Regions from separate parts of the Streptomyces sp. NPDC058864 genome, predicted to be linked through region 1. Evidence: riboswitches for the same ligand, from Rfam matches in the RefSeq annotation. Region 1 holds a riboswitch; the other holds the start of a gene.
The links. Region 1 has a riboswitch for cyclic di-AMP ahead of ACFW3D_RS00295 (C40 family peptidase). Riboswitches for the same ligand answer to the same signal wherever they lie in the genome.

Region 1 (4,335 bases):
AGTCGTACGCCGAGGGCCCGGTGGCGCCCCATACGTAGGGCAGCCCGAGGGAGCCGTAGGCGAAGGAGACGGCACGGGCGGCCCGTGCGTTGGGGGCGGCGGCGGGCGCCAGGCCGGCGCGGGAGCCGGCGGCGCGGCCGGCCCGGGCCGGGTCGGCGGAACCGTGGCCCCCGGAGGACAGCACCTCGGCACGCTGGCCTGCGGTGAGACGGCCGAGCAGCTGCCGCGCGGAGGCCAGGCGCTGCTCCACGGTGCGCTTGTGGCGGGCGAGTTCGGCGCGGGTGCCGGCCAGCTCGTCGAGTTCGGCGCCCGCCTCGGCGCGCAGCTGCTCGATGTCCCGCCGCTGGGCCGACAGGGCGCGCAGCGCCGCGTTCTGGCGGCTGCTCATCCGGTCCAGCATCCCGGCGCGTTCCAGGTAGTCGCCGGGGGAGGAGGCGAGGGCCAGCTGGACGGCGGGGTCGATGCCGCCGCTGCGGTACTGGGCGGTGGCGAGGGAGCCGAGGCCGTCGCGGGTGCTGTTGAGACGCTCGGTCCTGCGGGCGAGCTCGTCCTGGAGGCGCTCGATCCGCCCGGTGGCCGTGTCCGCCTTCTCCTTCGCGCCGTTGTACCGCTCGGTGGCCTGCTCGGCCTCCTCGTACAGCCGGTCCACCCGGGCCCTGGCCTCGTCCGTGGTCAGCCGGGGCTCCGCGTGCCCGGCCTCCCCGAACACCGTCACGGAGGCCGCGCCCGCCAGGGCGAGACCGAGGGCGGCGCGCGCGGTCGTGCCTGCCGGACCGCGCTGCTTGGGCCTGCTGTGCGACGCCACGCGCCGTCACTCCTTCCGGGCTGTCCGTACGCCCCCCGGCGGTCCGGCGGCGGGCGGACGGGGAGCCGTCCACCGCCGGACCTTCGGCGGGGGCGGCCGTGCCGGGGACGGGGTCCGCGCGGCAGTGGGGATCGGCCACCTGGTGCAGGACGCTAAACCTGGACGCCGCGAGGGGGCGCCGGAGTGTGCGGGACTGGTCCGATTCGGCCGCGGACTGTACGCGGATGACCGCTGTTCGACGGGTGACCTGGTCACTTCCGGTCCGGACATGACCGATCTGCCGGAAGACTGCGACCTCGGTGCCGGGCGCTGATATGGCTCTGGCTAGGGTCCTGAGCCATGGACGTACTCATCAACCTGATCGTCGGCCTGCACATCATCGGCATCGCCGCCCTCCTGGGCGGCTTCCTCACCCAGATGAAGGCCATGGGCCGCGGCGAGGCCCGCTTCGTGCCGGGCATGCTGCACGGCGCGCTGACCATGCTGGTCACGGGCGCGCTGCTGGTCGGCCTCAACCAGGCCGACGACCAGCCGGTGAACAACATCAAGATCGGCGTGAAGCTCGCGGTCCTGGTGGTGATCCTCGGCCTGGTCTACGTCAAGCGGGACGAGGAGAAGCTGCCGGCGGCGGCCTTCGGCACCGTCGGCGCGCTGACCACCGCCAACATCTTCATCGCGGTGCTGTGGACCTGAGCCCGGCCGCGGACGGCCGGGCGGGGGCTCAGGCCATCCGGGCGTAGCCGTAGATCGGCATCTCCGTGATCGGGGCGATCTTCACCACGCTCCCGGTGTGGGGCGCGTGGATCATCTGGCCGCCGCCGATGTAGAGACCGACGTGGGTGATGTCCGAGTAGAAGAAGACCAGGTCGCCGGGTTGCAGCTGGTCCGAGCTCACACGGGTGCCGAAGTCGACCTGGTCGTAGGTGACGCGGGGGATCGAGACGCCCGCCGCGCCCCAGGCGGCCTGGGTCAGGCCCGAGCAGTCGTAGGAGTTTGGGCCGGTGGCGCCGTACACGTACGGCTTGCCCAGCTGGGCCCGCGCGAACTCGATCGCCTTGGCCGCCTTGGCGGCGTAGGTCCCGGACGCCGGGGTCGTCGTGCCCGAGGACCCCGTCGAGCCTGTGGAGCCGGTGGACGAGCCCGACGAGGCCGCCTCCTGCGCTGCCTTCTCCTTGGCGGCGATCTCGGCCGCCTTCGCGGCGGCCTCCTCCTGGCGCTTCTTCTCCAGCGCCGCCAGCCGTGCCTTCTCCTGCGCGGTGAGGCTGTTCAGCAGTTTCTGCGCCGCGGCGAGCTTCTGCTTGACCGCGGTCTTCTCCGCGTTCAGCCGCTGCTGCGCCTCGGTCAGCTTCTGCAGGCTCTCGACGGCCTCGGAGCGCTTGACCGTCGTCTCGGCCTGCTCGGAGCGGAAGGTCTCGAGCGCGTGCTCCTGGCGGTCCGACAGGCGGTCCATCAGATGCGCCTGGTCCAGGAACTGCTGCGGGTCGGAGGTGAGCAGGAAGGTCGTCGTCCCGTCCAGGCCGCCGCCGCGGTACTGCGCCGCTGCGTACTCGCCGATGGTGCGGCGGGCGGCGTTGAGCGTCTCGGTCTTGCGGGCCACCTGGTCCAGCAGCGCGTCGGCGTGCGCCCGCTGCTGCTCGGTCTGCTCCTTGGCGCCGTTGTAGCGCTCGGTGGCGGCCTCGGCCTGGTGGTAGAGCTTGTCGACCTGGGCCTTCACCTCGGTGATGGACGGTTTGTCGGGTGAGGCGGGCGCCGCGCTCGCGCTCTCGCCGAAGAGGGTGACGGTCGCCAGTGCGGCGGTCGTGAGTCCGACCGCGGCCCGGGGGCCGGGGACGGTCAGCGCGCGCGGGCGCGGCTTGCGGTGCGTCGCCAAGTCAGGCGGCTCCTTCCGTGGACCGCCTACCGGGTTAGCTGTCGGGTTCGGGCTTCGGAAGGCCGCCCTACGGTCCGTGCGGGCGCGCTGCGCTCGTACGGGCCGATTCACCCCAAGGTCGTTGGGTCCCCGGCTCCGGCGGTGGCCGGACTCAGCGGAGGCGGCCCGTGACGGCACGGTCGCCGCCGCGTGGAGCGGACCGCCTGATCCGGCACGGTAGTCAACTGCGGGGGTCCGTGGGAACCCTGGTGTTCGATTTGTCCGCAATCATTTCGTGACCTTCACCGTTCGGGGCCGCGGATGGACGTGTCCCGTCCGGTCGTGACGGGCTGGAACCGGGCCGGGGCGGCGGGCTCGGGCAAGCGGCGCAACGCTGTCCGTTCCACGGCCTAGACTCGGGAGGCGATGAGCAGCCTCTTTGACGACAGCTTCCTGGCCGGCCTCGAACCGAGGGAGGAGGAGCCCCCGCCGCCTCCCGAGGACGAGCCCGACACGGTCCCCGACGACCTCTTCGAGGGGCGCTTCGACGCGCCCGCCGACCGGGACGCGTACTACCGGGACGGCGCCCCCCGCCCGGCCGTCGACCCGGCCGCGCTGCTCGAGGGGCTCAACGAGCAGCAGCGCGCCGCGGTCGAGCACACCGGCTCCCCGCTGCTCATCGTCGCCGGCGCCGGCTCCGGCAAGACCCGGGTGCTCACCCACCGCATCGCGTACCTGCTGGGCGCCCGCAAGGTGCACCCCGGCCAGATCCTGGCGATCACCTTCACCAACAAGGCCGCCGGGGAGATGAAGGAGCGCGTCGAGCAGCTGGTCGGCCCGCGCGCCAATGTGATGTGGGTCTCCACCTTCCACAGCGCGTGCGTCCGCATCCTGCGCCGGGAGTCCAAGAGGCTCGGCTTCACCTCCAGCTTCTCGATCTACGACGCGGCCGACTCCAAGCGCCTGATGGCCCTGGTCTGCCGCGACCTGGACCTGGACCCCAAGCAGTTCCCGCCGAAGTCCTTCAGCGCCAAGGTCTCCAACCTCAAGAACGAGCTCATCGACGAGGAGACCTTCGCCGACCAGGCCGAGAACCCCTTCGAGAAGAAGCTCGCCGAGGCCTACGCGATGTACCAGTCGCGGCTGCGCGAGGCCAACGCGCTCGACTTCGACGACATCATCATGACCACGGTCAATCTGCTCCAGGCCTTCCCGGACGTCGCCGAGCACTACCGGCGCCGCTTCCGGCACGTCCTGGTCGACGAGTACCAGGACACCAACCACGCCCAGTACACCCTGGTGCGCGAGCTGGTCGGGACCGGTGACGCGGAGGAGGGCGGCGAGGGGCCCGCCGAGCTGTGCGTGGTCGGCGACGCCGACCAGAGCATCTACGCATTCCGCGGCGCCACGATCCGCAACATCCTCCAGTTCGAGGAGGACTACCCGCAGGCCCGCACCATCCTGCTGGAGCAGAACTACCGCTCCACCCAGAACATCCTGACCGCCGCCAACGCCGTCATCGAGCGCAACGCCTCCCGGCGGCCGAAGAACCTGTGGACCGAGGCCGGCCAGGGCCCGGTCATCACCGGCTACGTCGCCGACCAGGAGCACGACGAGGCGCAGTTCATCGCCGACGAGATCGACCGGCTCACCGACGCGGGCGACGCCCGCCCCGGCGAGG
Region 2 (4,335 bases), on a different contig from region 1:
TGCCTCCTTACGCGCCTTTGCCGATGCCGGAGATGAAGGACAGCGACTGCTCACTCGACAGGGCGTGGGAGCGCAACCGATTGAAGGCAGCACCGTACGCCCTGACGTCCTCGTGCTGATCCAGATAGAGACTACTCGTCAAATGGTCGAGAACAACCACGTCCAGATCAGCAATGCGCGGAAATGAGAAGATTACGAAAGGCCCTGTGACGCCTATATGCCCACCGGCCGAGAAAGGCAGCACCTGCAGATGCACATGAGGCAGTGAACCCAGCTCCACAAGATGGCTCAATTGCGCCGCCATCACTCCTGGACCCCCCACCCTCCGGCGCAGCACCGCCTCGTCCAGCACCGCCCACAGCTCCAGCGGGGGATCGGCGCGCAGCACCGCCTGGCGGGCCATCCGCACCTGCACCAGGGTCGCGATCTGCCGCGGACCGAGCTGCGGGAGGACGGAACGGGTCAGTTCCCGGGCGTAGTCCGGGGTCTGCAGCAGGCCCGGCACCACCGTCGTCTCCAGGGTCCGCGCCCGGCAGGCGTCGGTCTCCAGGGAGATGAAGTCCCGGTAGGCGGACGGGAGTTCCTCCCGGAACTCATGCCACCAGCCGCGCCGGTCGCCCTCACCGGCCAGAGCGGCGAGCATCTCCCGCAGCCGCTGGTCGCGTACCCCGTACACGTCCAGCAGCGCCGTGACGTCCTCGGGGCGCACCCCGCTGCGGCCGGTCTCGATCCGGCTCACCTTGGACTGGTGCCATCCCAGGCGCTGGGCGGCCTCACCGCTCGTGAGCCCCGCCGTGTCGCGCAGACGGCGCAATTCCGAGCCGATCTTGCGGCGGCGTACCGCCGGCACCTGCTGCATGGTGTGTGCACCTCCCGGTTCCCGGCACCCCCGCCGGTCCCCGAGCGAAGTCTGCCGCGCAAATACGTTCTCTCGTAGCAGAGTTCACCGCTTTGGGCGACAGATATATGCATATAGCTGTGGTGACACCCGATTAAGGGCACGATGAGTGACACTCTGGCGCGTGAGTGCCGTACGGGGACGTGCCACGCGTAAGGCGGGGCACGGCGCCTTCGGCTGTCGCGCGCACGGCCACGGGCGCGGCAGGCGCCGGCGTCCTGGTCACGGCGGGAAAGGGACAGCGTCGCCATGGCAGACCACCAGGAAGCATCCGTCACCCTGCCGAGCGACCCTGCCTCGGTCCCCGCGGTACGTCGCTACGTGAGCGACCTACTGGCGGAGTGGGGCATGCCCGAGGACTCGGACCCCGCCGACTCCGTCCGGCTCATCGTCTCCGAGCTCGCCACCAACGCGGTGCTGCACACCCTCGGCCAGTCTCCGACCTTCACCCTCGACGTCCAGCTCGACCGGGACGAGCAACTGCGCATCGGGGTCACCGACAGCCATCCCCGCTGGCCCCAGCGACTGCCCGCAGCCGTGCAGCAGGACAACGGCCGCGGCATGGTGATCATCCGTCACCTCACGGCGGAGGCGGGTGGCACCCTCCTCGTCACCCCCACCGAGGAGGGCGGCAAGACGGTGTGGATCAGCCTGCCCTGGGCCACCGCCGCCGTCGAGTGACCCCGGTGGTCCTCAGTCCTCCCGGGTGAGCAGCAGCGCCTCGGCGCCCATCGGAACGAAGCCCGCCGCCGTGAACGCCCGCACGCTCGCCGCGTTGCCCGGGGCGATCTGGGCCCACACCGTCGCGCCCCCGGGGACGAGATGACGTGCCGCCAGCGCGAGCCGGCGGCCGAGGCCCGCGCCGCGTGCTCCCGGGTCGACCTCCACGGCCGCCTCCCAGCGACCCGCCACGCCCCTGCCGATCAGGACCGTGCCCCCGGGCACCGTCCAGGCCCGTACCGCGTCCCGGTGCCGCAGGGCCCGGGCGATCCGGGGACGACCCCGGTCGGCGGTCTCCCGCAGGGCCAGGTCCAGGGCGGCCGGTGGCGGCCCCGGGAGGGCCGGAGCGGCGGTCAGTAGGTCCACGTTGTTCACCGTGCGGTCCAGCAGCGCGCACAGCGCGGTGAGGAAGGGCGGATTGAGCGGCGCCGACAGATCGCCCGGTGGCAGCAGCCCGCGCACCGCCGCCGGGTCGGCGTCGGCGAAGACCACGCTGTGGGCGGTGAAGGCGATCACCCCGGCGTCGCGCGGCGCGGGCTGCGGCACGACCGTCACCGAGCCGTCGGCGGGCGGGAAGACGCCGCCGGCGGCGTCGGCGAGGATGCGTTCCAGGGACACACCGGCACGGTACCGGCACGTCCCCGGTGCCGGTCGCGGTGCCGGTCGCGGTGCCCGGGAGCCCCGGCTCCCGGGCACCGCGACCGGGGTCACTTCACCCGGCCGTACCAGACGCTGCGGCTCCAGATCTTCTCCAGCCGCACCCGCCCGCCGGGCTTGGGGGAGTGCCAGATCTTCCCGTGTCCGGCGTACATCCCCACGTGGTAGACGTTGCTCCCGTAGTGGAAGAAGACCAGGTCACCACGGGTCCGTGCGGACTTCCGGATGTGCCGGACGCTGTTGTACTGCGCGCCCGCGGTGCGGGGGAGCTTCTTGCCCGCCTTCTTGAAGGAGTAGAAGGTGAGCCCGGAGCAGTCGAACCTGCCGGGACCGGCGGCCCCGTACTGGTACAGGGCGCCCCTCTTGGACGCCGCGATCTTCAGTGCCTTGGCGGAGACGGTCGCCGCCTCGGCCTGCTGGGCGAGATCGGGCAGTACCGCGGGACCGGCCACGGCGGCCGCCGTGAGGGCGGAGACCGCCCCCAGCCGGCACAGGACCCCGGACATGGCTGTCGGCGCACTCATGCGCAACCCTTCGTCGTCCGCCTGCGAAGGATGACCTGTCGGGTTCGGGCAGGCGAAGATGCCCGGCCGCGGCTGCGGCTTCACCCCAAGGGTCCGGCGACCGGCGCCGGACCCGTCGTGCTCGGGTCCTCCGCTCCTGCCGATGCGTCGTCGTCGACCTGGCATCCGCGCGGCGGCAGGATTCGGCGTCCGCGCGGACCGCCCCGCCGGGATGACGGGGGCTTGTCGTCGAAGGGATGATCACCCACCGAAGCGACCGATTCCCAGCGCAACCGGTCGAATGTGAGTCTGTTCACGACTCACCTATTCGGGTGGACTCCACGACACAAGCCCCGGACTGACGACTCGAAAGGAGTCGAACACCAGGGACGGAGCGTCAGATTCCGTATGTGTGCGGCCATGTCGCGCAAGTCGGGGTCATCCGGGCGTCCACGGCAGATACAACGATCGGGCGAGTCCATTCGGTTCGAGTTCGCGCCGCCCGAACGGTCCAGTGTGTCGTGACGCTCCGTCAGCGAGGCCGCGGTGACGGCAAGGTCACCTGACCGGTGCGCCGTTCGCCGTCGAGCACCCGCAGTGCCCGTTCCATCGTCGCCGTGTGCACCTCGCTCTCCCCGCGCATGTGCATCAGCGTCAGCGCGTCACGCAGGTCGGTTGCCCGCCCCACCAGGGCCTGTGCGGCGCGCAGCGCCCCGTAGGTGTCCCGCGAGCGGGACGGATTGATCCGGCCGAGCAGGTCCACGACCTCCAGATAGGCGTCGATGAGCTCGCCCTCGGCCCGCGTCAGGGCCGGGAGCGGGGGCAGTTCGGGCACCACGGCCGGTCACCGCAGGGCGCGCGGGGCGCGGCCGGCGCCGTCCTTGCGGCTCAGCGTCAGCCGGTCCACCAGGCCATAGGCGACGGCCGACGGGGCGTCAAAAATGGTGTCCCGTTCGATGTCGGCCCGGATCCGCTCCGGTTCCTGCCCGGAGTGCCGTACCAGCAGCTCCTCCAACTGATCCCGGCGGCGGAGCAGTTCCCTGGCCTGGATCTCCAGGTCGGCCGTGGTGCCCTGGACCACCTCCGCGAACGAGGGCTGGTGGATCAGCACCCGCGAGCCGGGGGTCGCCAGTCGCTTGCCGGGCGTTCCGGCGGCGAGCAGGACGGCCGCCGCCGATGCCGCCTGGCCGACGCACACCGTCGACACGTCGCAGCTGACGAACTGCATGGTGTCGTAGATCGCGGTCATCGCGGTGAAGGACCCGCCGGGGGAATTGATGTAGAGCGAGACGTCCTGCTCCGGGGCGGCGGCCTCCAGGTGGATCAGCTGCGCCATCACGTCGTTGGCCGAGGTGTCGTCGATGGGCGTCCCGAGCAGGACGATCCGCTCCTGGAGCAGCTTGGAGTACGGGTCCATGGAGCGCACGCCCTCGCTGGTGCGCTCGGTGAACTCGGGCAGGACGTAGCGGGCGGTCGGTCGAAGCATCGCTGCACCTCCGTGGGCACCCTGGGCAGGGGTGGCCGTCGCTGTAAAAAATGTACAGGACGTACATCTCG

Region 2: linked by a shared signal. The riboswitch ahead of ACFW3D_RS03865 (C40 family peptidase) and the one ahead of ACFW3D_RS00295 (C40 family peptidase) in region 1 are both predicted to bind cyclic di-AMP.

What each region holds. Positions count from the first base shown of each region.
Region 1 covers NZ_JBHYMQ010000001.1:62,992-67,326, forward strand. The annotation lists gene ACFW3D_RS00285 (C40 family peptidase) at 1-805, opposite strand, end outside; gene ACFW3D_RS00290 (hypothetical protein) at 1,145-1,498, shown strand; gene ACFW3D_RS00295 (C40 family peptidase) at 1,527-2,675, opposite strand; cyclic di-AMP (ydaO/yuaA leader) riboswitch at 2,684-2,842, opposite strand; gene pcrA (DNA helicase PcrA) at 3,081-4,335, shown strand, end outside.
Region 2 covers NZ_JBHYMQ010000003.1:146,345-150,679, forward strand. The annotation lists gene ACFW3D_RS03850 (helix-turn-helix domain-containing protein) at 8-859, opposite strand; gene ACFW3D_RS03855 (ATP-binding protein) at 1,148-1,579, shown strand; gene ACFW3D_RS03860 (GNAT family N-acetyltransferase) at 1,592-2,236, opposite strand; gene ACFW3D_RS03865 (C40 family peptidase) at 2,326-2,799, opposite strand; cyclic di-AMP (ydaO/yuaA leader) riboswitch at 2,803-2,959, opposite strand; gene ACFW3D_RS03870 (hypothetical protein) at 3,311-3,616, opposite strand; gene ACFW3D_RS03875 (ATP-dependent Clp protease proteolytic subunit) at 3,623-4,264, opposite strand.